3 regions of the Kaistia sp. MMO-174 genome follow, and region 3 is predicted to be linked to each of the others. Evidence: riboswitches for the same ligand, from Rfam matches in the RefSeq annotation. Region 3 holds a riboswitch; each other region holds the start of a gene.
What was found. A riboswitch is a leader RNA that binds a small molecule or an ion and turns the genes downstream of it on or off. The one in region 3 is predicted to bind cobalamin.
Positions count from the first base shown of each region.

Region 1: another riboswitch for cobalamin. It lies ahead of metE (5-methyltetrahydropteroyltriglutamate--homocysteine S-methyltransferase); the one in region 3 lies ahead of WFK98_RS07820 (CbtB domain-containing protein).
Region 2: another riboswitch for cobalamin. It lies ahead of WFK98_RS15985 (ribonucleoside-diphosphate reductase subunit alpha); the one in region 3 lies ahead of WFK98_RS07820 (CbtB domain-containing protein).

Region 1 is NZ_JBBCUO010000002.1:979,370-989,263, reverse strand. It holds gene WFK98_RS10590 (MacB family efflux pump subunit) at 1-75, opposite strand, end outside; gene WFK98_RS10585 (efflux RND transporter periplasmic adaptor subunit) at 80-1,306, opposite strand; gene WFK98_RS10580 (efflux transporter outer membrane subunit) at 1,412-2,839, opposite strand; gene WFK98_RS10575 (ArsC family reductase) at 3,170-3,520, shown strand; cobalamin riboswitch at 3,579-3,801, shown strand; gene metE (5-methyltetrahydropteroyltriglutamate--homocysteine S-methyltransferase) at 3,907-6,267, shown strand; gene WFK98_RS10565 (heavy metal translocating P-type ATPase) at 6,356-8,194, opposite strand; gene WFK98_RS10560 (DUF488 domain-containing protein) at 8,323-8,688, opposite strand; gene WFK98_RS10555 (EamA family transporter) at 8,739-9,617, opposite strand; gene WFK98_RS10550 (MarR family winged helix-turn-helix transcriptional regulator) at 9,702-9,894, shown strand, end outside.
Region 2 is NZ_JBBCUO010000004.1:185,539-195,432, forward strand. It holds gene WFK98_RS15985 (ribonucleoside-diphosphate reductase subunit alpha) at 1-2,301, opposite strand, end outside; cobalamin riboswitch at 2,410-2,622, opposite strand; gene WFK98_RS15990 (AraC family transcriptional regulator) at 2,693-3,565, opposite strand; gene WFK98_RS15995 (alpha-glucosidase/alpha-galactosidase) at 3,809-5,284, shown strand; gene WFK98_RS16000 (ABC transporter substrate-binding protein) at 5,449-7,539, shown strand; gene WFK98_RS16005 (ABC transporter permease) at 7,644-8,654, shown strand; gene WFK98_RS16010 (ABC transporter permease) at 8,651-9,796, shown strand; gene WFK98_RS16015 (ABC transporter ATP-binding protein) at 9,809-9,894, shown strand, end outside.
Region 3 is NZ_JBBCUO010000002.1:388,537-398,430, reverse strand. It holds gene cobW (cobalamin biosynthesis protein CobW) at 1-320, opposite strand, end outside; gene cobU (bifunctional adenosylcobinamide kinase/adenosylcobinamide-phosphate guanylyltransferase) at 317-865, opposite strand; gene WFK98_RS07825 (CbtA family protein) at 870-1,613, opposite strand; gene WFK98_RS07820 (CbtB domain-containing protein) at 1,630-1,830, opposite strand; cobalamin riboswitch at 1,861-2,078, opposite strand; gene WFK98_RS07815 (hypothetical protein) at 2,109-2,366, opposite strand; tRNA gene WFK98_RS07810 (tRNA-Asn) at 2,582-2,657, opposite strand; tRNA gene WFK98_RS07805 (tRNA-Asn) at 2,748-2,823, opposite strand; gene WFK98_RS07800 (formate dehydrogenase subunit delta) at 3,032-3,265, opposite strand; gene fdhD (formate dehydrogenase accessory sulfurtransferase FdhD) at 3,255-4,073, opposite strand; gene fdhF (formate dehydrogenase subunit alpha) at 4,078-6,924, opposite strand; gene WFK98_RS07785 (formate dehydrogenase beta subunit) at 6,934-8,490, opposite strand; gene WFK98_RS07780 (formate dehydrogenase subunit gamma) at 8,487-8,972, opposite strand; gene WFK98_RS07775 (invasion associated locus B family protein) at 9,131-9,817, opposite strand.

The DNA.
Region 1 (9,894 bases), 590 kb from region 3:
GCCGTCACCGGAGGGAAACTCCCGGCGCAGGTCGGATAGCGTGATCAGCGGTTCGGCGGTGTTCGGGGCGTGCATTCGCTCAGAACCCCATCGGCGGCGGGCCGCCCATCCGGCGCGAACCGGAGGCGGAGGCGGTCGCGGAGCCCTCGCCGGTGACGACCTTGTCGCCGGCCTTGAGGCCCGACTTGACCTCGGCGATGACCTTGTCGTTGAGGCCGATCTCTACCTTGCGCGGCGTGATCTTGTCGCCCTCGACGACACGAACGGTGTAGCTGCCATCGGCGTTGCGCGGACCGAGGGCCACGGCCGGGACCGTCAGCACATCGTTGGCCTTGCCGAGCACGATGTGGACTTCGGCCGTCATGTAGGTGCGGAGCCGGCCGTCCTCGTTCGGGACGTTGAAGATGCCGTTGTAGTAGATCGCCGACGAGGTCGACGAGGAGGAGGTTGTCGTCGACGAGGTCGAGAAGCTGCTGTCGCTGCGGATCGATTCCGGCGCCGGCTCGATCGAGGCGAGCGTCGCCTCGTAGCGCCGCTCCGGATCGCTCAGGATGGTGAAATAGATCGGCTGCCCGGCGCTGACGCGGACGATGTCGGCCTCGGAGATCTCGGCGCGGACGGTCATCACGTCGAGCTGGCCCATGATGACGATGGTCGGCGCCGACTGTGCGGCGTTGACCGTCTGGCCCTCCTGGGTGACGACGGCGAGCACGGTGCCGTCGATCGGCGCCGTGATCTGGGTGTAGCCGAGATTGGCCTCGGCGGTCGAAACCGCGACTTCCGCCTCGATGATGCTGGCGTCGAGCGCCTCGATCTGGGCGCGGGTCGTCTTGACGTTGGCGTCCGCCGTCTCGAAATCGGCCTGCGAGACGGCCTTCTGCGCCAGCATGGATTTCTGCCGCGCCAGCGTCTGCTCGGCGAGTAGCAGCGAGGCTTCCTTCTCGACGCGCTGGGCCCGGATATTGGCGAGCGCGGCCTTGGAGGTGCGGAGCGCGTTTTCCTGCGTGACCGAGTCGATCTCGGCGATCAGGTCGCCCTTATTCACCTGCTGGCCGAGCTCGACCTTGAGCGCGGTGACGCGGCCGGAGACCTGCGCGCCGACGGCGACGAGCTTGGACGGTTTCAGCGTGCCGGTCGCCAGTACGGTTTCCTCGACGTTTCCGGTCGAGACGGTGGCGGTCATCATCGCCGGCGCCTTGGCGCCGGTGAAGCTGGACCGGAAGGCGTAGCCCGCGCCCGCCAGCACGATCAGCGCGAGGATCAGGAAGGGAAGGCGGGAGCGCCTGCCTTTGGGGTTCGTGCTCATGCGGGTCGGGTTCCGGGAGATGGCTGAACCGCCCCGTTCCGGGTGCGCGGAGAAGCGGCGCACGGCGTCGGCGGGGCGAGGGCGGGGTGAAGGGGGCGCTGGCGACTATTGCCGGGCAAGGTGGGGGCCCATGCGCTTGTCGACGATGACCGGCTTCGAACTGTCGATCGCGCCGCTCCAGCCGCCGCCCAGCGCCTTGTTGAGCGCGACATAGTCGGTGGCGATGGCGACGCGGCTCTCGATCAGCGCGTCCGATGCCGAATAGAGCGAGCGTTCGGCGGTCAGCACGTCGAGGAAGCTGGAGGAGCCCGCCTGGAACAGCGTCCGCGCGACCGTATTGGCCTCGCCATAGGAGCGGGCGGCCGAGGCCAGCTTGCCGGAGCGGATGCGTTCCTGCGACAGCGCGACGATGGCGTTTTCGACATCTTCCAGCGCGGTCAGCACCGCCGCCTGATAGGCGATGAAGCTCTGGTCGCGCTGGGCCTGCGTCACCTCGACGGCGGCCTTCAGCTGGCCGCCGTTGAAGATCGGCACGGTCAGGCTGGGGCCGAAGACCCAGCTGATCGACGAACTCTTGCCGAGGTCGCCGAGCTTGGCGCCGTTGGTGGCGATGTTGCCGGTCAGGCTGGCGCTCGGATAGCGCGCCGCTTCGGCCTGGCCGATCTTCGCCGTGGCGCTTGCATATTGCGCCTCGGCGAGGCGGACATCCGGGCGGGCGGTGAGGATGTCGGCCGGGATGCCGGCCGGGATCGGCAGGCGCGGCGCCGGCACCGGCCTTGGCTTCTTCATCCGCTCGACCAGCGCGCCGGGGGCGCGGCCGGTCAGGACGGAGAGGCGATGCACGGTCTCGGCATAGGCGGCTTCGAGCGACGGGATGCCGGCCTCGGTGCTGCTGGCCTGGCCCTCGGCGGTGGCGACGTCGGCCGCGGTGGCGCCGCCGGCCTCGAACTTGTTGCGGGTGATCGCCGCCGTCTCGCGCTGCGATGCCGCCGTGCGCCTGGCGAGCGCGATGCGGGCCTGGTAGCCGCGGGCGGTGACATAGTTGCTGGCGACGTCGCCGATCATGGTCAGCAGAGCCGCGCGCAATTCTTCCTCGGCCGCATCCATGCCATAGCGGGCCGCTTCGACGGCGCGCTTGTTGCCGCCGAAGAGGTCGAGTTCCCAGCTGGCGTCGACCCCGGCCTGGAACTGACTTGAGATGTCGCCATTGCTCTTGCTGCGCGTGGCGGCGCCGCTGCCATTGGCCGACGGCAGAAGCGTTCCGACCGTCTGGCGGTAGCTGGCGCGCGCTTCGCGGATGCTGGCCTTGGCGGTGGCGACGTCGAGATTGCCGGCGACGGCCTCGTTCACCAGCTCATCGAGCATCGGGTCGCCGAGGCGTTGCCACCATTGCGACAGCTCCGGCGGCTTCGACGGCTTGACCGCGGAGCCGGCGCTCCATTTCATCGGCAGCGAAACTGTCGGCTTCTCGACATCCGGCCCGACGACGACGCAGCCGCCGAGCGCCGTCGTCAGGGCAAGCAGCAGCCCCAGACGGGACAGTCTGGCGGACGTGCGCTGGGATGCTCCGGATGGAGCCTGTCCGGAGCGCGGTTCCGCAAATTGCCGGGCGACCGGAAGCCTTTGAAGAAGCAAGTGTGAATCCAAATTAATTATAATGAAGGCTAGCTATATTCGTCGGCTCAATGGCCCGTCAACGCCGCCCGGCAGGGCGCATGGCCGCATGCAGATTGCGCTGCGGCGTCTTGCACGCGGCCTTCGGGGAGGCCGGATCTGCATCTCTGGCGTGGCAGCCGCTATGATCGGCGCAGGGAATCGCGGGCGGCTGGATCCAGCCAGCCTGCCTCACAGGAGAAAGACGGCGTGACGGTCACGATCTACGGCATCAAGAACTGCGACACGATGAAGAAAGCCCGGCAGTGGCTTGATGCCAATGGCATTTCCTATGAGTTCCATGATTACAAGGCCGAGGGCATCGATCGCGTGCATCTCGATCGCTGGGTTGGCGAGCTGGGCTGGGAGACGGTGCTGAACCGGGCGGGAACGACGTTCCGCAAGCTCGAAGACGCCGACAAGCAGGATCTCGACGCCAGCAAGGCGATCGGCCTGATGCAGGCGCAGCCCTCGATGATCAAGCGGCCGATCCTCGATCTCGGCGACGGTCGCCTGCTGGCCGGCTTCAAGCCGGAGATCTATGCGGCGGTGTTCGAATAGGCCTCATGTCGATATAAGGATATCTTTATATCCCGCTTGACGGAGGGCGGCACGACGCTTAGGAGTCGGGCGTCGTGGTTCCCTGGGCCGTCTGCGCGGCGCCAGGGCTAAGAGGGAATCCGGTGCGTCTGTCCGAAGGGGCGGGCAACGCCGGAGCTGCCCCCGCAACTGTGAGCGGCGAGCCCGGGTCCATTCCGTGTCACTGAAGCGAGCGCTTCGGGAAGGCCGGACCGGGGCGGCGACCCGCGAGCCAGGAGACCTGCCGCGACCTCATAACGTCCCTGGGCGGGGTGTCCCGGTGGTGCGCTTGCGCCCGCCGTTCTTCGCGCCGGGATTCTACGCATGCGTCCGCTCGGCCTTTGCCCCCAAACATTTGGGGTAAGCCGATGTCTCCTTCTCCTTCCACGCTGCCTGTCAGCACGCTCGGTACGCCGCGGATCGGTCCGCGCCGCGAGCTCAAGTCTGCCCTCGAAAGCTACTGGTCCGGCAAGAGCCGCTCCGATGACCTGCTCGCCAGCGCCGCCGCGCTTCGCGCCTCCAACTGGGCGCGCCAGCATGCGCTCGGCGTCACCAACATCCCGTCGAACGATTTCTCGCTCTATGACCATGTGCTCGACACCAGCCTCATGGTCGGGGCGATCCCGGAGATCTATGGCTGGACCGGCGGCCCGGTGCCGCTCGACACCTATTTCGCCATGGCGCGCGGCAGCCAGGGCGATGGCGCGCATGCGGATTGCGGGCATCATCATCACGGCGCGGGGCAGGGCGTGCCGGCGCTCGAAATGACGAAGTGGTTCGACACCAACTACCACTACATGGTGCCGGAATTCACGGCCGGGCAGCGCTTCAGCCTCGCCGCGACCAAGCCGCTTGACGAATATCTGGAGGCGAAGGCGCTCGGCTACGAGACGCGGCCGGTGCTGCTCGGTCCCGTCAGCTATCTGAAACTCGGCAAGAGCAAGGATGCCTCGCTCGATCCGCTGTCGCTGCTGCCCGGCCTGCTGCCGGCCTATGTCGAGATGCTGCGCCGGCTGGCGGCGAACGGCGCCGAATGGGTGCAGATTGACGAGCCCTGCCTCGTCCTCGACCTCGACGACAAGAGCCGGCAGGCGCTCCGCGTCGCCTACGGCATGTTCGCCTATGCGCTGCCCAAGCTGAAGCTGATGCTCACCCCCTATTTCGGCGCGCTCGGGGACAATCTCGACACCGCGCTGGAGCTGCCCGTCGCGGGCCTGCATCTCGATCTCGTTCGCGCGCCGGAGCAGCTCGATGCCGTGCTGGCGAAGGCGCCGCGCGGGCTCGTGCTGTCGCTTGGTGTCATCGACGGCCGCAACATCTGGCGCGCCAATCTCGCCACCCTGCTCGACCGGCTGGAGCCGGTGGTGGCGCGCCGGGGTTCGGATCATATCCAGATCGCTTCGTCCTGTTCGCTGCTGCATGTGCCGATCGACCTGGAACAGGAAACCGAACTCGACGCCGAGCTGAAGAGCTGGCTGGCCTTCTCCGTCCAGAAGATGGGCGAACTGGCGAGCCTCGGCCGGGCGCTGGCGGGCGGGCGCGAGAGCGTCGCCGCCGAGATCGCCGCCTCGGTGCTTGCCGTCGGCACGCGTTCGACGTCGCCCCGGGTTCATGACGCCGCCGTGGCGGCCCGCTCCGCCGCCGTCACCGCCGAGCAGGCGCGGCGGGCGAGCCCGTTTGTCGAGCGGCACGCGCTGCAGCAGGGCGTGCTCGACCTGCCGGCCTTCCCGACGACGACGATCGGCTCCTTCCCGCAGACGTCAGAGGTGCGCAAGGCGCGCGCCGCGCATGCCAAGGGCGCCCTGGACGACACCGCCTATGAGGCGTTCCTGCGCCATGAGACCGAGGCGGCGATCCGCTGGCAGGAGGAAATCGGGCTCGACGTGCTCGTCCATGGCGAGTTCGAGCGCAACGACATGGTGCAGTATTTCGGCGAACAGCTCGCCGGCTTCGCCTTCACCAAGTCCGGCTGGGTGCAGAGCTATGGCTCGCGCTATGTGCGGCCGCCGATCCTGTTCGGCGACGTGTCGCGGCCGAAGCCGATGACGATCGAATGGTGGCGCTATGCCCAGTCGGTGACGAGCAAGCCGATGAAGGGCATGCTGACCGGACCGGTGACGATCCTGAACTGGTCGTTCGTGCGCGACGACGTTCCGCGCAGTGTCGCCTGCCGGCAGATCGCGCTCGCCATCCGCGACGAGGTGCAGGATCTCGAGAAGGCCGGCGCGTGCATGATCCAGATCGACGAGGCGGCGCTGCGCGAGGGCCTGCCGCTCCGGCGCGGCGAATGGGGTCCCTATCTCGCCTGGGCCGTCGAGAGCTTCCGGCTCTGCGCCTCGGGCGTCGCCGACCGGACCCAGATCCACACCCACATGTGCTATTCCGAGTTCAACGACATCATCGACGCCATCGCGGCGATGGATGCCGACGTGATCTCGATCGAGACGTCGCGCTCGAAGATGGAGCTGCTCGAAGCCTTCGTCGGCGACAATTATCCGAACGACATCGGGCCGGGCGTCTACGACATCCACTCGCCGCGCGTGCCGGCGGTGGCAGAGATGACCGACCTGCTCGACAAGGCGGTCGAGCGCCTGCGGGCGAGCCAGATCTGGGTCAATCCGGATTGCGGGCTGAAGACGCGCAAATGGGAGGAAGTCCGCCCGGCGCTCGTCAACATGGTGGCAGCCGCCCGGCAATTGCGGGCGCGCTTCGCCGAAGCCGCGGAGTAACTCCGGTTGTCAGCCATGCCGGGGAGCCCTCTCCGGCATGGCGAAAGGCGATGTCGACAAAGGCGAGTCCGGCCAACGGCTTGCGCGGTTATCCTCGCAGGGCGCGCAGCGCGTTCAGGATCACGGCGACGTCGATCGCCTCCTGCAGAAGTGCGCCCTGCAGTGGCTGCAGGTAGCCGAGCGCGGCGGCGATCATGGCGAGGATCGAAAGGCCGAGCCCGACGACCACGCTCTGCATCGCGATCTTTGCCGAGCGATGCGAGATGCCGATCGCATCGGCGAGGCGGTCGAGCCGGTCGACCAGCAGCACGACATCGGCCGATTCCGACGAGGCGGCCGCGCCGCGCGCGCCCATGGCGACGCCCACGTCGGCGACCGCGAGCGCCGGTGCGTCATTGACGCCGTCGCCTACCATCATGACGGGGCCGATCTTGCGCGCCTCCAGCACGACATCGACCTTTTCCTGCGGCGTCAGGTCGGCCTTGAGCGCGTCGATGCGCAGGGCCTCGACCAGCGGCCTCGCCACGGCGGCGCGATCGCCCGTCGCCAGCACGATGCGGTCGATGCCGGCCTTGCGCAGGCGCTGGATGACGGTCGCCGCGTCGCCGCGCATCGGATCGGCTAGCACCAGCACGCCGGCCAGCGTGCCGTCCACGACCACGTCGACGGTAGCGGCGCCGCTTGCGAAGGCCGGCTTGCCGATCCTGCCATTGTCGCCGACATGGTCGCGCGCATAGATCGAGCCGCCGACGGCGACCTTGTGGCCGTCGACGATGCCCGCGAGCCCGGCGCCCGCCGTCTCCAGCACGTTCTGCGGCGTTGAGAGGCGGAGCGAGCGCGCACGCGCGGCCTCGATCAGCGCCTCGGCCATGACATGGGTCGAGGCCTGATCGAGCGAGGCGGCGAGGCGCAGGATTTCGTCGGCCTCGAAGCCGGGCGCGGCCCAGATGTCGGAGAGTCCGGCGCGGCCATGGGTCAGCGTGCCGGTCTTGTCGAGCACGGCGACGCGGGCGCGGCCCAGCGCTTCCAGCGCGCCGCCGCCCTTGACCAGAACGCCGACGCCGGCCGCCCGCGAGATGCCGGCGATGATCGCGACGGGTACGGCGAGGATGAGCGGGCAGGGTGTCGCCACTACCAGCACGGCAAGCGCGCCAATCGGGTCGCCGGTCCAGATCCACGCGCCGCCGGAGAGCAGCAGCGTCAGCGCGAGGAACCAGAGCGCGTAGCGATCGGCGAGGCGGACCGAGGGCGCCTTCGATTGCTGCGCCGACTCGACGAGCCGCACGATGCCCGCATAGGCGCTGTCGGCGGCGGGGCGCAGCACGGTGAGATCGAAAGGCGGGCCGATCGCCGTCGTGCCGCTCAGCGCCTCGCCGCCGCTTTCGACCGTGACGGGCAGGGATTCGCCGGTCAGCGCCGAGGTGTCGATCGTGGCGCTCCGGCTGGCGACGACGCCATCGACGGGGAGCACCTCGCCTTGCCGGATCAGCAGCCGGTCGCCGGGCGCCAGGCTCTCGATCGCCACCTCCTGCAGCCCGTCCGGGCCATGCTTCATCGCCGTGCGGGCGACCCGGCCGAGTAGCGCGGTCATCTCGCGGCGGGCACGACGCTCGGCAAAGTTTTCGAGAAACTGGCCGCCTGCATACATCAGGGCTACGACATTGCCGGCGAGCGGCTCGCCGAAGGCGAGCGCCGCCGACATGGAAAGCGCGGCGATGATGTCGAGCCCGGCATCGCCGCGCCGGAGGGAGGTGACGATCTGGATCAGCAGGCTGAGCAGGACCGGCAGCGTTGCCAGGCCCCAGACGAAGGACGCCGCGCCGCGGCCGCCGACGAGATAAAGCAGCGCGCCGGCCGAGAGACCGCCGAGCGCCGCGGCGAGAAGCGCCATGTTGCTCGACCAGATGGGTCGCCGCGTCTGCTCCATCTTGCCCGAAATCCCCAGCCCCGTTCGCTTCGGCGCAGCTTCCCCGGGAAAGCCGCTCGGCTCCCGATTGCACCTGTCTGGCGACAGCAGCGCATTTTCTCGCGGCTGTCGATGGGCGAGGGGCGGTGCTAGCGGTCTTCTCCGGCTGCATCCCCGGATTCCAGGATCGCCCTCAGCACCACCGCCTGATTGTGGGTCTCGTCCTTGGCGCCATACAGCAGTGTCGTCGTGCGGCCGGCGCATTGGGCGCGGAGGGCGGCGACGGCGTCCGGCTGTGCGGCCAGCTCGGCGCGATAGCGGATGACGAACTCGTCCCAGTTCGCTGCCTCGTGGTGGAACCAGGTGCGCAGTTCCGTCGAGGGCGCCAGTTCCTTGGCCCAGAGATCGACGCCGGCGCGCGCCTTGCTGATCCCGCGCGGCCAGAGCCGGTCGACCAGCACGCGAAAGCCGTCGGCGGCAGAGGGGGGCTCATAGATGCGTTTCAGCAGGATCATGCCGGATCATCGCCGGAATGCGGCATTCGGTCCAGAGCGCGGGAGCGTCGTCAGCCGGTGGCCGGCGCGACGGCCTTCGCCGGTTGCCGCTGCACGCGCTGGCCGTACCAGATGCTGCCGAGCACGGCGACCATGCCGATCAGCTGCGCCGGGCTCAATGTCTGGCCGAGCGCGGCCCAGCCGAGGATGACGGCGGTGAGCGGGCTCAGGAAGCCGAGCGGCGACACGGTCGGCGGCCCCAGCCGCTCGATACCGCGGAACCACAGCGTGTAGGTCAGCGCCGCGCCGATCAGGCCGAGATAGGCGAGGCCCAGCACATTGGCGCCGGTCAGCTCTGCCGGCATCGGCTCCAGCCACAGCGCGAGCGGCAGCAGCAGGATGCCGCCGGCGGTCAGCTGCCAGGCCGTGAAGGTCAGGGGCGAGACGGGCGGCTGCCAGCGCCGCGTCAGCACGTTGCCGCAGGCCATCGACACGGCGCCGACGAGCCCGGCGAGGATGCCGATCGGATCGAGCGCCGCCTGCGGCGTCAGGATCAGCAGCGCCACGCCGGCCATGCCGACGATAGCGGCGAGCACCGCCAGCGGTCGCACGGCCGTGCCGAGCAGCAGGCGGGCGAGCAGGATGACGATCAGCGGCTGCACGGCGCCCACCGTCGCGGCGACGCCGCCGGGAAGCCGATAGGCCGAGACGAATAGCATCGCCCAGAAGATCGAGAAATTGAGCGCGCCGAGCACGAAGACGCGTGGCCACCAGATGCCGTGCGGCAGCCTGCGCACCGCCACGAGCAGCAGCAGGCCGGCAGGGAGGGCGCGCAGCACCGAGACCGTGAGCGGAATCCCCGGCGGCAGCAGTTCCGTCGTTACCAGATAGGTCGTGCCCCAGATCGTCGGCGCGATTGCCGTCAGGAGCAGGTCGAGATTGCGGGACATGACGGCACTTTCGCGGGATATCTCGACTTCAAGATAAATCAGTTTGTCTTGACGTCAAGATATCGCAGAGGCGATGGTCGTCCGATGGATGCCGTCGACGAAATCCTGAAGCAATGGAACCACCATCGGCCCGACCTCGATGTCGAGGCGATGGGACCGATCGGCCGGCTGGGCCGGATCGTGCATTACCTCACCCGCGAGATGGACAAAAATCTCGCCCAGTTCGGGCTGACGGCGGCGAGTTTCGACGTGCTGGCGCCGCTGCGCCGTTCCGGGC
Region 2 (9,894 bases), on a different contig from region 3:
GTTGGAATTGCGCATGCCGACGGTCTTCACCCGCTCGCGCAGGCCTTCCCAGTCGAGCACCGTCGAGCGGTCGAGATCGAGGCCGCCACGGGCTTCCGCCAGCAGCTCGACCGAATCGATCGGAAGAACGCCCTGCGACCACAGCGAGCCTTCAAAACTCGGATAGCGGCCGCGCTCGGCGGCAAGGTCGGTCGAGGCCGAGATCGCATGGAACGAGATCGCCTCCATGCTCTCGTCGGCGAAGCGGACGGCCGCCTCGGAAGCGTAGGGAATGCGCAGCGCCTGCAGGGCGTCCTGGAAGCCCATCAGGCCAAGGCCGACCGGACGATGGCGCAGGTTGGAGCGGCGCGCCTCCGGGATCGTGTAGAAATTGATGTCGATGACGTTGTCGAGCATCCGCATCGCCGTCTGGACGGTGCGCGCCAGCCGGTCGAGATCGAGGCCGTCGCCGACGATGTGGTGGGCGAGGTTGATCGAGCCGAGATTGCAGACCGCGACCTCGTCGTTCGAGGTGTTGAGCGTGATCTCGGTGCAGAGATTGGACGAGTGCACCACGCCGGCATGGCGCTGCGGCGAGCGGATGTTGCAGGGATCCTTGAAGGTGATCCAGGGATGCCCGGTCTCGAACAGCATGGTCAGCATGCGGCGCCAGAGATCGGTCGCCTTGACCTCCTTGTGGACGCGCATCTCGCCGCGCTTCGCCTTCGCCTCGTAGCCCTCATAGGCGGTCTTGAAGGCGGGGCCGTAGAGGTCGTGCAGGTCCGGCGTCTCGTCGGGCGAGAACAGCGTCCAGACGCCATCCTCGGCCACGCGCTGCATGAACAGGTCCGGCACCCAGTTGGCGGTGTTCATGTCATGCGTGCGGCGGCGATCGTCGCCGGTGTTCTTGCGGAGATCGAGGAATTCCTCGATGTCGACATGCCAGGTCTCGAGATAGGCGCAGACAGCGCCCTTGCGCTTGCCGCCCTGGTTGACGGCGATCGCGGTGTCGTTCGCCACCTTCAGGAACGGCACCACGCCCTGGCTCTCGCCATTCGTGCCCTTGATGTGAGCGCCGAGGCCGCGCACGCGCGTCCAGTCATTGCCGAGGCCGCCGGAATACTTTGCCAGCAGCGCATTGTCCTTCACCGACTTGAAGATGCCGTCGAGATCGTCCGGCACCGTGGTCAGGAAGCAGGAGGAAAGCTGCGGCCGGAGCGTGCCGGAATTGAACAGGGTCGGCGTCGAGGCCATGAAATCGAAGGACGACAAGAGGTCGTAGAACTCGATCGCGCGCGTCTCGCGGTCGATCTCGCGCAGCGCCAGGCCCATGGCGACGCGCATGAAGAAGGCCTGCGGCAGCTCGATGCGGGTGCCGCCGGTCTGCAGGAAATAGCGATCGTAGAGGGTCTGCAGGCCCAGGAACTGGAAGTTGAGGTCGCGTTCGGGCTTCAGCGCCGCGGCAAGGCGGGCGAGGTCGTAGCGGCCGAGCTCGGGATCGACCAGCTCGTGCTCGATGCCGACGCGGATGAAGGCGGGGAAATAGTCGGCATAGCGGGTCGCCATCTCGGCCTGGGTCGGCTGCGCCACGACGCCCTCGACGAAGGAGACGGCCTCGGCGCGCAGCATGTCGAGCAGCAGGCGGGCGCTGACAAAGGCGTAGTTGGGCTCGCTCTCGACCAGCGTGCGCGCCGCCATCACCGGCGCCAGCGCCAGCTCGGCCGGCGAGATGCCGTCATAGAGGTTGCGGCGCGTCTCGGCGAGGATCGCGGCGGCGTCGACATCGGCGAGGCCGGCGCAGGCCTCGTCGACCACGAGCTGCAGGCGGCGCTCGTCGAGCGGGCGGAGGATGCCGTCGGCGCCGCGCACCTGGAACAGCGGCGCGCCGACGGGAACGGCCGCCTCGGCCGTGCGGCGGGCTCGGGCGCGCTCCTCGCGATAGAGCACATAGGCGCGGGCGACCTTGTGGTGCTCGCCGCGCATCAGCGCCAGCTCGACCTGGTCCTGCACGTCCTCGATATGCAGCGCGCGATCGGAGCCGACGCGGCGCGTCAGCGCGCTGACGATCTGGCCGGTCAAATCGTCGACGATCTCGTGCACGCGGCGCGAGGCGGCGGCGCTGTTGCCCTCGACGGCGAGAAACGCCTTGGTGAGCGCGACGGCGATCTTGGCGGCGTCGAAGGGCGACACCGAGCCGTTGCGGCGAATGACATGAAAGGCCGGCGTGGCGGCGGCAGACGCCTTGGACGGAACCGGAACCGGCGAATGCGACGGGTTGGACGCGAGGGGTACGCTGCGGTCGGAATCGATCGTGAGTGACATCGGCTTCAGCCCAGATGTTGGAGCGGGGGCAAGCCGAAGCGAATGGAACGCGCGGCCCGAAAAAGGCCGCACGGTTCCAGCGCTCCACCGGGACACCCCGCCCGAGGACGTTTTCAATCTGTCGAGGCAGGTCTCCTGGCTCACGGGTCGTCGTTCTGCCCACCTTCCCGGAACCTCACGGTTCCAGTGGTCTCTCCGGACAGATACTCGCCGTTCACAGTTGCGGGGGCAGCTCCGGCTTCACCCTTTTCAGGGCGTCCCGGCATTCCCTCAAACTCCCGGATCTTGCGACTCGAAAGAGCCTCGACACGCAGATGTAGTGCGCTTCTCGGCTTTCTCCGTCAACATGTAGTTATTCTTGACTCACAACGAATCAGGTGGGCGGCCGGCCTCAGCAGGCGCTCGCATACATGCCGGTGGTGCGGAACTCGGTCGGACTGGTGCCGAAGAAGCGGCGGAACACCTTGGCGAAATAGTTGGAATCGTCGAAGCCGGACAGCACCGCGACCTCCTTCACCGACAAGACCTGCTGGCCGGCGAGCAGGCGGGCGGCGCGGCGCATCCGCTCCTGCAGCACGAACTCGGCCGGCGGCATGCCCTCGCTCGCCGCGAACATGCGCGAGAAATGCGCCCGGCTGAAGCCGGAGAATTCGGCCAGCTCCGGCACCGACAGCGGCTTGTCGAGATTCGCGAGGATGTGCTCGATCACGCGCTGGATGACGCCATTGTCGGCGAGCGAGGCGCCATGCGAGCCGAACACGTCGTCATAGAGCGCCGTCGCCGCCTCGTAGGCGATCGCCGAAGCCGCGCCGGGGGTCTCGCCGCCGCCCTCGACCAGCCGCAGGCTGCAATCGGCGAGGTGGTCGATGGTGTCGGGCCGGAGCCGCAGGATCGGCCCCGTCGCCTCCAGGATCGAGCGATGGATGCGGAGCGCTTCCTGCCCGTTCATCGAGATCCAGAAGAACTCCCAGGGCGTGCCCGGCTCGACGGAATAGCAGTGGTTGTGCGGCACGATCACCAGCATCGTCTCGCCCGCGCCGACGCGATAATTGCGCCGCTCATAGCGCAGGTTGCCGAAGCCCGAAACGGTGTGCTGAAGCACGGTGAAAGGGGTCTGGCCGCGCTTGCGGCCGTCCCAGCTATAGCTCGCGTCGCTGCGCGTCTCGTAGCCCGTGCTGGTCGGCATGGTGTGCAGCCTGTGGCGGCCGCGCGGCAGCGAAACCGTCTTCATGACCGGGGCGCGAAGCGCCAGTTTGTCGAGCATAAAATCACCCGCGAAAGCACAAATTCTCTCTGGTCCGTGCCTGAACCTTGCGCATACTAGCCTCACGCAGAGCGACCGGGCGAAGAAAAAGAGCAGCCGGATGAGCCAATACCACCCAAGGCTGCCAGCGCCCTGCCGAATTCGAGGCAATTTCGAACCTTTTCTGAATGCCCCATCGCGCCGCGCGGCCTGGCATAGCGCCGCTGGCGCGACGCGCCGCCCCCGAGGAACCCCAGAAACGCCATGTCTAGTTTCAAGATCGCCATTATCGGCGCCGGCAGCGTCGGCTTCACCAAGAAGCTGGTCTCCGACATCCTCTGCGTGCCGGAACTGCGCGAGGTCGAATTCGCGCTGACCGACATCAGCGAGCACAATCTCTCCATGGTCCGCCAGATCCTCGACCGCATGGTCGCGGAGAACAAGCTGCCGACCCGGATCACGGCGACCACCAACCGCCGCGAGGCGCTGGCCGGCGCCCGCTACGTGATCAGCTGCGTGCGCGTCGGCGGCCTCGAAGCCTATGCCGACGACATCCGCATCCCGCTGAAATACGGCGTCGACCAGTGCGTCGGCGACACGATCTGCGCCGGCGGCATCCTCTATGGCCAGCGCAACATCCCGGTCATCCTCGATTTCTGCAAGGACATCCGTGAAGTCGCCGAGCCGGGCGCGCGATTCCTGAACTACGCCAACCCGATGGCGATGAACACCTGGGCGGCGATCGAATACGGCAAGGTCGACACGATCGGCCTCTGCCACGGCGTGCAGCATGGCGGCGAGCAGATCGCCGAGGTGCTCGGCGCCACCGACGAGAGCGAGTTGGAATTCATCTGCTCGGGCATCAACCACCAGACCTGGTACGTCGACATCCGCTTCCGCGGCCGCAAGATCGGCAAGGACGAACTGATCGCCGCCTTCGAGGCGCATCCCGTCTATTCGCAGCAGGAAAAGGTCCGCATCGACGTCCTGAAGCGCTTCGGCTTCTACTCGACCGAGAGCAACGGCCACCTGTCGGAATACCTGCCCTGGTACCGCAAGCGGCCGGACGAGATCCATCGCTGGATCGACATGTCGAACTGGATCCATGGCGAGACCGGCGGCTATCTCCGCCATTCGACCGAGACGCGCAACTGGTTCGAGACCGACTTCCCGAAGTTCCTGGAAGACGCCGGCAAGCCGCTCGATCCGAAGAAGCGCTCGAACGAGCATGCCAGCCACATCCTCGAGGCGCTGGAGACCGGGCGCGTCTATCGCGGCCACTTCAACGTCAAGAACCGCGGCATCATCGCCAACCTGCCGGAGGACGCGATCATCGAGTCGACCGGCTTCGTCGACCGTTTCGGCCTCAACATGACGGCCGGCATCCGCTTGCCGGAGGCCTGCGCCGCCACCTGCCTGTCGTCGATCAACGTCCAGCGCATGGCGGTGCATGCCGCCGTCACCGGCGACGTCGAGCTCCTGAAGCTCGCCGTGCTGCACGACCCGCTGGTCGGCGCGATCTGCCAGCCGGACGAGGTCTGGCAGATGGTCGACGAGTTGCTGGTCGCCCAGGCGCGCTGGCTGCCGCAATACGCCCACGCCATCGACGACGCCAAGGCGCGGCTCGCCAACAAGACGGTCGCCACCCGCGACTGGCAGGGCGCCGCCCGGCGCGAAGTCCGCGGCATCGAGACCGTCCGCGCCGAGCGGGCCAAGGAAAGGGCCGAGGCGGCGGAGTAGCCGCCGGCCCGACAGCTGGATCCGGCGCGGCGGGAGGAGCCACCGCGCCGGATCGGTGGCCGCTGACGCGCCCTTGGGACGGCGCTTCGGCGGCTGCCGCTGTGGAATGCAAAAGGGACTAGGCGGCGGCGCGTCGCGTCGATGCCGTTCAAAGGGGAGGAACTATGAACAGATACGCATTGGCTCTTGGTGGGGCCGGCCTGCTCCTGAGCGTTTCGGTCCTGGCCGCGACGGCCCAGGTGAAGGCTCCGATCACGCCGCCCGATCCGCCGAAATTCGATGCCCAGGGCAAGATCGACTATGTCGGCGTGAACGACATCCTCGAATTCAAGGCGCTGCCCGAATATCACGAGCCCGACTGGGTCACGAAGAACTTCGTCGCCACCGGCAAGCTGCCCGCCGTCAAGGACCGCCTGCCGAAGGAGCCGATGGTCTACAAGAAGAGCAACACCGTCGACGGCATCGGCGTCTATGGCGACACGATGCGCCACGTCATCGGCGGCCGGCCGGAAGGCTGGAACTACACCGCCGGCCAGTCGCAGGGCTGGGGCGGCATCGACATCGGCCTGTCCGAGTGCCTGACCCGCACGGGTCCGCTGTTCCAGATCAAGGTCGACGAACTGCAGCCGCTGCCGAACCTCGCCAAGAGCTGGGAATGGTCGGAAGACGGCCACACGCTGACCATGCACCTGGTCGAAGGCGCCAAGTGGTCGGACGGCGTGCCCTTCACCACCGCCGACGCGATGTTCTACTGGAACGACAACGTCAACGATCCGAACGTCACGCCATTGAACGGCGCCACGCCGGCCTCGTTCGGCGAAGGCACGACGCTGAAGGCGGATGGCGACTACACGCTGATCTGGACCTTCAAGGAAGCGTTCCCGAAGCAGTATCTCTACCAGATGGCCTATGGCACCTTCTGCCCCGGCCCGGCGCATATCCTGAAGCCGCAGCATCCGAAATACTCGAAGAACACCTACGAGCAGTACAAGAACGCCTTCCCGCCGGAATATCTGAACATGCCGGTGATGGGCGCCTGGGTGCCGGTCGAATATCGCCCCGACGACATCATCGTCATGCGGCGCAACCCCTACTACTGGAAGGTCGACGAGGCGGGCAACCAGCTGCCTTACCTGAACGAGCTGCACTACAAGCTCTCGACCTGGGCGGACCGCGACGTGCAGGCGGTGGCCGGTTCGGGCGACTTCGCCAATCTCGAGCAGCCGGAAGGCTTCGTCGAGGCGCTGAAGCGCTCGGCGAGCGCCGACGCCCCGGCCCGGCTCGAATTCGGCCCGCGCATCATCGGCTACTCGCTCTACCCGAACCTCTCGGCCAATGGCTGGGGCGAGCCGGACGAGCGCGGCCAGGCCGTGCGCGAACTGAACCGCAACGAACACTTCCGCAAGGCGATCACATCGGCCGTCGACCGCAAGCGCCTCGGCGAGTCGCTCGTCAAGGGTCCGTTCACGACGATCTACCCGGGCGGCATCTATTCCGGCACGACCTACTACGACAAGGATTCGACCGCCTACTATCCCTTCGACCTCGAAGGCGCCAAGGCTGAACTGGCGCTGGCCGGGCTGAAGGACACGGATGGCGACGGCATCGTCAACTTCCCGGCGGGAACGGCGGGCGGCAAGAACGTCGAGGTCACCCTCCTCGTCAACGCCGACTACCAGACCGACAAGAGCCTCGCCGACGGCATCGTCGCGATGATGGAGCCGCTCGGCATCCGCGTCCTGTTGAATCAGGTCGAGGGCAAGCAGCGCGATGCACTGGCACAGGGCGGCCAGTTCGACTGGATGGTCCTGCGCAACCAGGAAGAGCTGACCTCCGTCGTGCAGAAGACGGTGAACCTCGCGCCGGTCGGCCCGAAGACCAGCTGGTTCCACCGCGCCGGCAAGGATGGCCAGCTCGACCTGCTGCCGTTCGAGACCGAGATCGTCGACGTCGTGAACAAGTTCATCACGACGCCGGACGCGACCGAGAAGAAGGAGCTGATGAAGCAGTTCCAGAAGCTCTACACCGACAATGTCTACGGCATCGGCCTGACCCAGTATCCGGGCGCTCTGATCATCAACAAGCGCTTCGCCAACATCCCGAAGGGCGTGCCGATCAACCTGTTCAACTGGGCTGAGGACAGCATCATCCGCGAGCGCGTGTTCGTGCCGGCCGACAAGCAGGGCAAATACGAACTGTTCCCGGAGACGCTGCCCGGCGCTCCCGGCGGCAAGGAAGGACCGGCCAAAGGCTGACCGGCAGCGGGCTGACGACCGAGCCCGTTCCATAGATCCGGACAAGGGGGCGGCATGCCGCCCCCTTGTTACCCTCCGGCCCAAGCAGGGAGCTGTTGCCCCCCATGTTTCGCTTCCTGATCATGCGGATCCTCGCGGCGATCCCGGTGCTGATCGTGCTCAGCGTCGTGACCTTCGCCATCATCCAGGCTCCGCCCGGCGACTATGCCGACTTCATCCGTGCGCAGTTGATGAACCAGGGCGGCGCTTCCGCCGTCGTCGCCGAGGCGCAGGCCGAGGCCTACCGCCAGGCGCATGGCCTGAACGACCCGATCATCGTGCAGTATTTCCGCTGGATCTGGGGCATCCTGACCCGCTTCGATTTCGGCGACAGCTTCTTCTACAATAAGCCCGTCTCGACGGTTGTGGCCGAAAGGCTGCCGCGCACCCTGCTGCTGGCGCTCACCTGCCACATCCTGGCGTCGATGTTCGGCATCGCCTTCGGCATCATCGCCGCGACCCGCCAGTACAGCTGGATCGACTCGACGCTCTCCTTCGTGTCGTTCCTCGGCATGACGGTGCCGCGCTTCCTGATGGCGATCATCATCGTCTACATCCTCGCCTTCAAACTGAACGTGCAGGAGATCGGCAGCTTCTTCTCGCCGCAATATGGCGGCGCGCCCTGGTCCTGGGCCAAGTTCGTCGATCTGGTGAAGCATATCTGGCCCGTTGTCGCGATCGCGACCTTCGGCGGCCTCGCCTACAACATGCGCGTCATGCGCGGCAATCTGCTCGACACGCTGAACGCCCAATATGTCGAGACGGCGCGGGCAAAGGGCCTGCGGGAATCGCAGGTCGTCCTGCGCCATGCCGTGCCCAACGCGCTGCATCCGCTCGTCATGTATCAGGGCGTCGTGCTGCCCTACATGCTGACCGGCGAGATCGAGGTGGCGATCGTCTTCGCGCTCGCCACGGTCGGCCCGGCCATCGTCGGCTCGATGGCGGTCGGCGACGTCTATGTCACCGCGACCTTCATGCTGGTGCTCGCGACAACCCTGATCATCGGCAACATCATCGCCGACATGCTGCTGGCGCTGCTCGATCCGCGCGTTCGGCTGGGCGGAGGCAACGCATGACCGACACGACCGATACGACGACCACGTTGCCGCCCGCGAGCCCGAGCACCACCAACGCTCGCTTCGCCCATGGCAACGAGGGCTACTTCGCCCTCGTCTGGCGCCGCTTCCGCCGCTCGGTGATGGGCATGATCGGCCTCGTCATGGTGATCGGCCTGCTGCTGATGGCGCTGTTCGCCGATTTCGTGGCGCCGGTGGACCCGCGCGCCAACGGCATCGGCTTCGCCCCGCCCGACCACATCTCCTTCTTCGAGCCGGACGGCTCCTTCACCTTCGTGCCGCGCATCTATCCGATCGTCGAGACGGACGAACTCGACCCGGTGACCTTCCAGCCGATGAACGGCCCGGATCTCAAGAACCCGCATGTGCTGAGCCTGTTCGTGCGCGGCTTCGACTACAAGATCCTCTGGCTGATCCCGTCCAACATCCACCTGTTCGGCTCGCGCGACGGGGCGCCGATCCACCTGCTCGGCACCGACAAGTTCGGCCGTGACATTCTTTCCCGCGGCATCGTCGGGTCGCGCATCTCGCTTACTATCGCGCTGATCGTCGTCTTCATCACCACCACCGTCGGCACCACGATCGGCATCACCTCGGGCTATATGGGCGGACGGATCGATGCCTGGGTGCAGCGCTTCGTCGAGCTGGTGCTCGCCTTCCCGCAATTGCCGCTCTACCTGGCGCTGACCTCATTGATTCCGATCACGGCGCCCTCCAACGTCTTCATCGCCTTCGTCATCGGCGTGATGGCGGCGCTCGGCTGGGCGCAGCTGTCGCGCGAGGTGCGCGGCAAGACGCTGGCGCTGGCGCGCGTCGAATATGTCCGCGCCGCCATGGCGATCGGCGCCGGCGACGGGCGGATCATCTTCCGCCACATCCTGCCCAATGTCATGAGCCACGTGATCGTCGGCGTGACGCTGGCGATCCCGACCATCGTGCTGCTCGAATCCTTCCTGGGTTTCCTCGGCTTCGCCGTGAAGCCGCCGCTGATCTCCTGGGGCCTGATGCTGCAGGATACCGGCGCCTTCTCGGTGATCGGCTCCTATCCGTGGATCCTCTCCCCCGTCGTCTTCGTGCTGATCACCGTCTTCGCGTTCAACGCGCTTGGCGATGGCCTGCGCGACGCGATCGACCCGTATTAGGAGGCGAAGCACATGGCTCCGACCCCAAACGAATTCGCCCCGGCCGAACGCTACGACCTGAACGCGCATGGCCGCGAGCTGATCCTCGACGCCCGCAA
Region 3 (9,894 bases):
GGCAATGCCAGCCCGGATGTCTCGATGACGATGTGATCGGGCGCCGGCTCGCGGGCGAGCAGTTGCTCGATCGTCGGCAGGAAATCGTCGGCGACGGTGCAGCAGATGCAGCCATTGGTGAGCTCGATCACCGTATCCGGCTTGCAGTCGTCGTCGTCGCAATCCGACAGCAGCGAGCCGTCAAAGCCCATGTCGCCGAATTCGTTGACGATCAGCGCGATGCGGCGGCCTTCGGCGCCGGCGATCAGGTTGCGGATCAGCGTGGTCTTGCCGGCTCCCAGGAAGCCGGTGACGATGGTGGCGGGAATACGGGCGGTCAAAGGACGAACTCCGGGTTCGGATTGGGTTTCAGGCGCACCGGGAGGCCAGCGGCCACAAGAAAGACGGTCTGCACGGCGGCGGCGATCTTCTGGTTGAGGCGCCCCTGCTCATCGGCGAAGCGGCGGGCGAGCGCGTTCATCGGCACGATGCCGGAACCGACCTCGTTGGAGACCAACACGACCGGTCCCCTCGCTTCGGCGAGCGCGGCCGCCAGCGCGTCGCCCTCACTGACGACGTCACGTTCCGCTTCCATCAGGTTGGAGAGCCAGAGCGTCAGGCAATCGACGAGGATGACGCGGCCGGGATCGGCGAGATCAGCCAGCCGGGCTGTCAGGTCGAGCGGCTCTTCCACCGTCGTCCAGTCGAGGCCTCGCCGGTCGCGATGCGCCGAAATCCGCGCCTGCATTTCAACATCGCGGATCTCGGCGGTGGCGAGGTAGGTGGCCGGCAACCCGGTGCGGGCCACCAGTTCCTCGGCGAAGCGGCTCTTGCCGGAGCGGGCGCCGCCGAGGACGAGCGCCGTGCGCGGCGCGGAAGGTGCCACGATCTCAGGCCGTCCGGGACAGGCGCTGATAGAGCCAGCCGGAGAAGAGGCCCGACAGCGCCCATAGCAGCGCGCTGACCACCAGCGAGGCCGCGACGAACTCGCCGCCGAGGCCAGCCGGATAGGAGGCTTCGAGCGTCGGCGGCACGGGTGCGCCGATCACATGCGGCAGCACGCCGATGACAAGGCCGGCAGCCTTCAGCAGCCACGAACCGCTGAAAACGATCAGCGCAAGGCCGATCGCCGAGGCAGCGACGGTCGAGAGCCACCAGACCTGCCGCGAGGTGACCTCGGCGGCTGCCGTGCCGGGAAGCTCCGGCGACAGGCCGAGCGACGGCAGCAGCGATGCGGCGAAGAAGCCGGCCACGCCCCAGAGCACGCCGGTGCGCGCGTCGATCTTGCCGCCGCGGATCGACATCAGGCCGAGCAGAACGGCCGAAACGCCGACCCCCATCAGCAGGTTGGCGAGCAGCGTGTAGGCCGAGCGCTCGAAGCCGTCCGCCGGCGACCACGCGTCCTCGTCATGCTGATGCGCCGGAGCGGCTTCGGGAGCGGCCGCCTCATGCGCATGGGCCTCGGTCGTCGAGTGCTCGTGCGGCGCGGCGGCGGCGGCCGGCGCCGGCTCGGCGTTCTCGAAGGTTTCGGCGTGGAGGATCAGAGGCTCGGTGGTGACCGCCTGAACGACGGACAGCGCAATGCCCACGGCAAGCCCCGCGCCGAAGGCGCTGAGGATGATCGTCTTGAACATGTTGATCCCTATGGCGTCAGTGGCAGGGCAGACCGAGGGAATGCCGGGTGTCGTGAGTCGCGTTGTGGATCAGGCTCGGCGCGGCGAAGCCGGTGCCGATGAACAGGAACAGACCGAAGGCGACGGCGAACAGGGCCGGGACGATGCGGGAACCCGCCTGCGCCTCTACACCGGAAATCGACGTGGACCGCGTTGCGGCCTTGGAAAGATTGGACATAGCGTCTCCTTGGCCGTCCCACCGACGGCTGACTGGTATGAGGCGCTGGCTGGTCTCCTGGCTCGCGGGTCGCAGCTTCCTCGACGCCTTCCCGGTTTCCCAGTGGCCATCGCGAGGTCGCTCGCCGCTTACAGTTGCGGGGGCAGCTTCGGCATTGGAATCCCGCAAGGGGTCCTTCCGTACCGAATTCCCATTTCATCCCCCTGAACCTTGGGTCCATCGGGGGAACCGACGCAAAATGACGCTAGATGGATTGCCGCTCCGGCGCAAGTCGCCGCTCATTTGGCGGCGGCGGTGCCCTTGTTGCGAAAGTGGGCCCAGCGGCGGAGGATCGCGACTTCGGATTGCCGGCGCAGGCGCCGCACGCGCGGAAAATCGTGCGACAGCACCACCAGCCCGACCGGCACCATCCAGAAGCCGAGCACCGGCAGGAATCCGAGCACGCCGCCCAGCAGGAAGCCGCCGCCGATGGCGACGCGCGCCGTGCGGCTGCGCGGGAGGGAGATCGCCTTCTTGCCGAAACGAATGGATGCCATGCGGGTCGGGCACTCCTGGGAGGATTGTTCAAAGCTCGCCATCAACCCGCGTCGCGGGAGGCTCGAGGCTGCCCTTTTATGTGGAAGAGGGCGGCCCGATTGCAACACCCTGTCCTGCCGTCCGCGGTGAACCGGGAGAGACGCCGAGCGCCAAGCGCGAGGCGGAAAACAATCAAGGGGCCGGATGGCTATCCATCCGACCCCTTGATCAAAACTGGCTCCGCGAGTTGGACTCGAACCAACGACCCGGTGATTAACAGTCACCTGCTCTACCAACTGAGCTATCGCGGAACAGCGTATGCGGCCCCTTTCCTCGCCTCGCCGAGGCTCGGAAACAATCAAGGGGCTAGATGGCTATCCATCCAACCCCTTGATCGAATTTGGCTCCGCGAGTTGGACTCGAACCAACGACCCGGTGATTAACAGTCACCTGCTCTACCAACTGAGCTATCGCGGAACAGCGTCGCCGCTGCTGTGAGCGAGGCTATAGCAAAGCCCGTATCGGCTTGCAAAGACCTAAAACGCATGTTTTCCGCCCATATAGGGCAAGGGGCGCCAAAACGTAGCGTTCCCGCGGGTTTGGCGTGGGGATAACTCGAACGATCGAACCCGGATCCGCAGCCGCATAAATATCGCCGGGCGGTCTCCCGGCCGCCCGAACGCGCCTATCGCGCCGCCGCCATCTCGCGCAATCTCTCCACCGCCTGGCGGACGAGCGGGTCGAGCCCGGCGCCGCCGGCGTCGAGATGGGCGAGAATGCCGGCCCGCATCCGGGGGTCCCAGAACTTGCGCAGATGTTCGGCGATCGCCGCAGGGGCCTTCTCCGCGCCCTGGCTGGCGAAGAACTTGCCGATCTGGTTCGCCATGTAGACGAGCTTCTCGGACGTATCAGACGACATGGGCTGCAACTTCCTCGGCAATCCGATGCGGATGGGTGAAGACTTCGAAGCTGTCGCCGCGCGCGATGGCCGCCAGCGTGATGCCGGCGGCCTCGGCTGTGCGGACGGCGAGCGCGGTCGGCGCCGACACGGCGACAATCAACGGCGCGCCAATCATGGCCGTCTTCTGCACCATCTCGACCGAGACGCGGCTGGTCAGGATCACCATGCCGGACGCCCCGTCGATGCCGTCCCGCGCCAGCGCGCCGCAGAGTTTGTCGAGCGCGTTGTGGCGGCCGACATCCTCGCGCAATGCGACGACGCCCTTCCCCGGCAGCGCGAAAGCGGCGGCATGCATGGAATGGGTCTCGCCGTTCAACAATTGCAGCGGCGCCAGCGCCGCCAGCGCGCCGCGGATCTCCCGCGCGCTGAAGCGCGTGGCCTGGTCGACCGGCGGCACACGGCGCATCGCCTCGGCGAGGCTGTCGATGCCGCAGAGGCCGCAGCCGGTCGGCCCGGCCATGTAGCGCCGACGCTGCGCCAGCGCCTGGCCGCGAGACGCGGCGAGCCACATGCGCAGCTCGACGCCGATCTCCTGCTCGACGATTTCAAGCCGCTCGATCTCGGGCGCATCCGCGACGATGCCTTCCGAGAGGCTGAAGCCGACGGCGAAGTCCTCGAGATCCGCCGGCGTCGCCATCATCACGGCCTGCGTGCTGCCGTCATAGGTCAGGGCGACAGCTACCTCCTCCGGGATCGCGCGCTCGCCCGCCGCCGCGCCATCGGCGCGCCAGAGCATCCTCGGCACGCGGCGGACGGGCGATTTCATGGCCCTACTCCGCCGCCTCGACGACCGGCAGGATTCGACGGCTGCTGCGGGCGCGGTCCTCGTAGCTCTCCTGCCAGGCCGTCGGGCCGTTGGAGGGGGAAACCTGCACCGCCGTCACCTTGTATTCCGGGCAATTGGTGGCCCAGTCGGAGAAATCCGTCGTGACGACGTTCGCCTGCGTGCCCGGATGATGGAACGTCGTGTAGACGACTCCGGGCGCAACGCGCTCGGTGATCAGCGCGCGCAGGCTCGTCTCGCCGGAGCGGCTGGCGAGCTTCACCCACTGGCCGTCCTGCACGCCGCGCTGCTCGGCATCGTGCGGGTGCATCTCCAGCCGGTCCTCTTCGTGCCAGACGACGTTCTCCGTGCGCCGCGTCTGCGCGCCGACATTGTACTGCGACAGGATGCGGCCGGTGGTGAGCAGCAGCGGGAAGCGTGGGCCGGTGCGCTCGTCGGTCGCGACATATTCGGTCACCATGAAGCGACCCTTGCCGCGCACGAATCCGTCGATATGCATGACGGGCGTGCCGAGCGGCGCCTTCTCGTTGCACGGCCACTGCACCGAGCCCTCGGCTTCGAGTTTGGCATAGGAGACGCCGGCGAAGCTCGGCGTCAGCCGCGCGATCTCGTCCATGATCTCGGACGGATGGGCGTAATTCATGTTGAAGCCCATGGCGTGGGCGAGCGCAAGCGTGATCTCCCAGTCCGCCTTGCCGGATTTCGACGGCATCACCTTGCGGACGCGCTGGATGCGGCGCTCGGCATTGGTGAAGGTGCCGTCCTTTTCCAGGAAGGTCGAGCCCGGCAGGAAGACATGGGCGTAGTTGGCCGTCTCGTTCAGGAAAAGGTCCTGCACGACGACGCACTCCATGGCGGCGAGGCCGGCCGCGACGTGGCGGGTGTCGGGGTCGGACTGCAGGATGTCCTCACCCTGGACATAGAGGCCCTTGAAGACGCCATCGACAGCGGCGTCGAGCATGTTGGGGATGCGCAGGCCCGGCTCGCTGTCGAGCGGCACGCCCCAGAGTGATTCGAACAATTGCCGCGTCTCGTCGCCCGAGACATGGCGATAGCCGGAGAGCTCGTGCGGGAACGAGCCCATGTCGCAGGCGCCCTGGACGTTGTTCTGGCCGCGCAGCGGGTTCACGCCGACGCCGGGCCGGCCGATATTGCCGGTCGCCATGGCGAGATTGGCGATCGCCATCACCGTGGTCGAGCCCTGGCTGTGCTCGGTGACGCCGAGGCCGTAATAGATCGCGCCATTGCCGCCGGTGGCATAAAGCCGGGCGGCGGCGCGGAGATCCGCCGCCGGAACGCCGGAAACCGCCTCGATCGCCTCCGGGCTGTGGCGCGGGTCGGCGACGAAGGAGGCCCAGTCCTGGAACTCGTCCCAGTCGCAGCGCTCGCGCACGAAGGCCTCGTCGGCCAGCCCCTCGGTGACGATGACATGCGCCATGGCGGTGAGCACCGCGACATTGGTGCCGGGCTTCAGCGGCAGATGATGGGCTGCCTCGACATGCGGCGTACGCACGAGATCGATGCGGCGCGGATCGACGACGATAAGCTTGGCGCCCTCGCGCAGCCGCTTCTTCATGCGCGAGCCGAACACCGGATGCGCGTCGGTGGGATTGGCGCCGATCAGCAGGATAACATCGGCCTGCTCGACGGAGTCGAAATCCTGCGTGCCTGCCGAGGTGCCGTAGGTCTGGCTCAGGCCATAGCCGGTCGGCGAATGGCAGACGCGGGCGCAGGTATCGACATTGTTGTTGCCGAAGCCGCCGCGGATCAGCTTCTGGACGAGGAACGTCTCCTCGTTGGTGCAGCGCGACGAGGTGATGCCGCCAATGGAAAGCCGGCCGTATTTCGCCTGGATGCGCTTGAACTCCGACGCCGTGTGGGCGAGCGCCTCTTCCCACGACACTTCGCGCCAGGGATCGGTGATGCTCGCGCGGATCATCGGGTTAAGGATACGCTCCCTGTGGCTGGCATAGCCCCAGGCGAAGCGTCCCTTGACGCAGGAATGGCCTCGATTGGCCTTGCCGTCCTTCCACGGCACCATGCGCACGACCTCGTTGCCGCGCATCTCGGCCTTGAAGGTGCAGCCGACGCCGCAATAGGCGCAGGTGGTGATGACCGAATGCTCGGGCTGGCCAATCTCGATCACCGACTTTTCGGTCAGGGTCGCGGTCGGGCAGGCCTGGACGCAGGCGCCGCAGGAGACGCATTCGGAGCCGAGGAAGCTTTCCTCCATGCCGGGCGAGACGACACTGTCGAATCCGCGGCCGGCGATCGCCAGCGCGAAGGTGCCCTGCACTTCCTCGCAGGCACGCACGCAGCGCGAGCATACGATGCATTTCGACGGGTCGTAGGTGAAATAGGGGTTCGACTCGTCCTTGCCCGGGTTGGGGTGGTTGTGCCCCTCATGACCATAGCGGACGTCGCGCAGGCCGACCGCGCCGGCCATGTCCTGCAGCTCGCAATCGCCGTTCGCCGCACAGGTCAGGCAATCGAGCGGGTGGTCGGAGATGTAGAGCTCCATGACGCCCTTGCGCAGGCGCTTCAGCCGCTCCGTCTGGGTCTTCACCACCATGCCCGGCATCACCGGCGTGGTGCAGGAGGCGGGCGTTCCCGCCCTGCCCTCGATCTCGACGAGGCAGAGGCGGCAGGAACCATAGGCGTCCAGCATGTCGGTAGCGCAAAGCTTCGGGATCGCCGTGCCCATCTCGCCGGCGGCGCGCATGATGGATGTGCCCTCGGGCACCGTCAGGGTCTCGCCGTCGATGGTGAGCGTCACCATCGTCTCCGACGTCGAGCGCGGCGTGCCGTAGTCGATCTCGTGGATCAGCGACATGGCGACCTCCTATCGGGCTTCTTCGAGGCTCGGCGCCGGCGCGTCGAAATCCTCTGGGAAATGGTGAAGCGCACTCATCACAGGATAGGGCGTAAAGCCGCCGAGTGCACAGAGCGAACCGAATTTCATCGTGTGGCAGAGATCTTCGAGCAGGACGCGGTTCTTGTCGCGCTCCTCGCCGCGCAGGATCTTGTCCATCGTCTCCACGCCACGCGTCGAGCCGATGCGGCAGGGCGTGCACTTGCCGCAGGATTCGAGCGCGCAGAACTCCATCGCGAAGCGCGCCTGCTTCGCCATGTCGACCGTGTCGTCGAAGACGACGATGCCGCCATGGCCGATCAACCCGTCCTTGCCGGCAAAGGCCTCATAGTCGAACGGCGTGTCGAACAGCGCACGCGGGAAATAGGCGCCGAGCGGCCCGCCGACCTGCACGGCACGGACCGGGCGGCCGGAAGCCGTGCCGCCGCCGATCTCGTCGACCAGTTCGCCGAGCGTGACGCCGAAGGCGACTTCGTAGAGGCCGCCATGCTTCACATTGCCGGCGATCTGGATCGGCATCGTCCCGCGCGAGCGCCCCATGCCGAAATCGCGATAGGCGGCCGCGCCCTCGGCGAGGATCCACGGCACGGTGGCCAGCGAGATGGCGTTGTTGATGACGGTCGGCTGGCCGAACAGGCCCTTGTGCGCCGGCAGCGGCGGCTTGGCGCGGACGACGCCGCGCCGGCCCTCCAGGCTTTCCAGCAGCGCCGTCTCCTCGCCGCAGACATAGGCGCCGGCGCCGACCCGCACCTCCATGTCGAAATCGAACGCCGAACCCGCGATGCCCCGGCCCAGATAGCCATTCTGGCGCGCCGTCTCGATCGCGGCTTCCATCGCCGCGACGGCATGGGGATACTCGGAGCGGATGTAGATGTAGCCGCGCGTCGCGCCGACAGCGATACCCGCGATGGTCATGCCCTCAATCATGACGAAGGGGTCGCCCTCGAGCAGCATGCGATCGGCGAAGGTGCCGCTGTCACCCTCGTCGGCGTTGCAGACGATGTATTTCTGTTCGGCCCGGGTCCCGGCGACCGTGCGCCACTTTACGCCGGTCGGGAAGCCTGCGCCGCCGCGACCCCGCAGGCCTGACTGCACCACTTCCTCGATGGTGGCGTCGGGACCGATCGCGAGCGTCTGCTCCAGCCCCCTGTAGCCACCATAGGCGCGATAATCGTCCAGCGAGAGCGGGTCGACGACGCCGCAACGCGCGAAGGTCAGGCGCGTCTGCCGCTTCAGCCACGGAATTTCCTCCGTCGGCCCAACCCGCAGCGCGTGGGGCTCGCCCGCGAGCATGGCATCCACCAGAGCCGGAACGTCCTCGGCCGCCACGGGGCCATAGGCGACGCGGCCCTCCGATGTCTCGACCTCGACCATCGGCTCCAGCCAGTAGAGGCCGCGGGAACCGTTGCGGACAATATCGAGCGCCAGCCCCCGCGTCCGTGCCGCCGCTTCGAAAGCCCCCGCGACCTCGTCGGCGCCAACGGCGACAGCACCGGCGTCGCCGGGAATGAAGATCCGGGTGATCATCGTTGCGCCTCCGCAACCAACCGGTCTAGCCGCGCATCATCGAGCCGGCCGATGATGCGGCCGTCGAGCATGGCAGAGGGAGCCGTGGCACAGAGACCGAGGCAATAGATGGGCTCGAGCGTGACGCGGCCATCGGCCGTCGTCTCGCCGAAGCGGATGCCCAGCGCCTGCTCGGCGCGCGAGGCCAGCGCTTCGGCACCCATCGATTGGCAGGCCTCCGCCCGGCAGAGCTTCAGGACGTGGCGGCCTGCCGGCTTGCGGCGGAAGTCGTGATAGAAGGTGACGACGCCATGCACTTCCGCGCGCGACAGGTTGAGCGCTTCCGCGATCATCGGCTCGGCCGCCTCCGGCACGAAGCCGAACGCCGCCTGGATGGCATGGAGGATCGGCAGGGCGGGCCCCTCACAGCCGGCATGGGCAGCGATGATCTCGGCGGCGCGCTTGGCGCTCCATGGCTCGTAGGAATTCACGACGACGACCACTCACAATTTTGAATCGCCGCAAGGTGCCGGTATTCCTCGGCGCAATCAACCGACGGATTGCTACGCCGACGTCGCAGGATGTCGATCCGTCCGGGCGCGAATCAAAAACGGCACGCCCCTGCGGGCGCGCCGTTCCTGGAATTCGCTGGATCGACGGCTCAGTTGGTCGAGCCGCGCTCCTTGTTCTGCTGCTCGATGAGCTTCTTGCGATTCTCTTCGGCGTTCTTCTGCAGCTGGTCCTGCAGGGCGTCGCGACGGGCCTTGCCGGCGGCGCGGTCGAGACCCTCGCCATCGACGACCTTGGTGAAGCCGGCGAGCGAGAACGGGAAGACCATCGGCTTGCCCTGCGGGTTCAGCGAGATCGCAACGACCTTGCTGCCCTTCTTCATCGACGAGATGAAGGCGGTGTCGATCTCTGCCTGGGCGTAGCAGACGCTCGGCTCGCAGACGACGTACTTCAGCTCGGCGGGCTTGTTCTGGTCCACCTGGACGCGCAGGCCCGGCTGGATCAGCTGGCCCGTGAGCACGACCGCGGTGAGCGCGATCTTCGGCTCGCCCTCGAGCTGGCGGATCTGCAGCGAAGCGATGAACTGGTTGGTCTCGGCGCGGAGCTCCTGCGAGGTGATGCAGAGCTTCTTCTTGGACTGCGGGTCCTGGCCGCATTCCTTGATCCACGGAGAAGCCGGCGGAGCGGCATTCGCGGCCGCGGCAGGGGCCTTGGCGGCCGGAGCGTCAGCCGGCGCGGCATCCTGGGCGAAAGCCGCCGGTGCGGACAGCGCCATAATGAGCGCGGCGGCAGCCAGATGCGGCACCCGAACCAGGCCAGAATTCCAACGATGCGACATCGAGCGTGTCCTTGCGTTTATCTCAAAACCCTGCGCTTCGGCGACCGACGGTCCGCCTGCAAACGTCACAGGCTGGC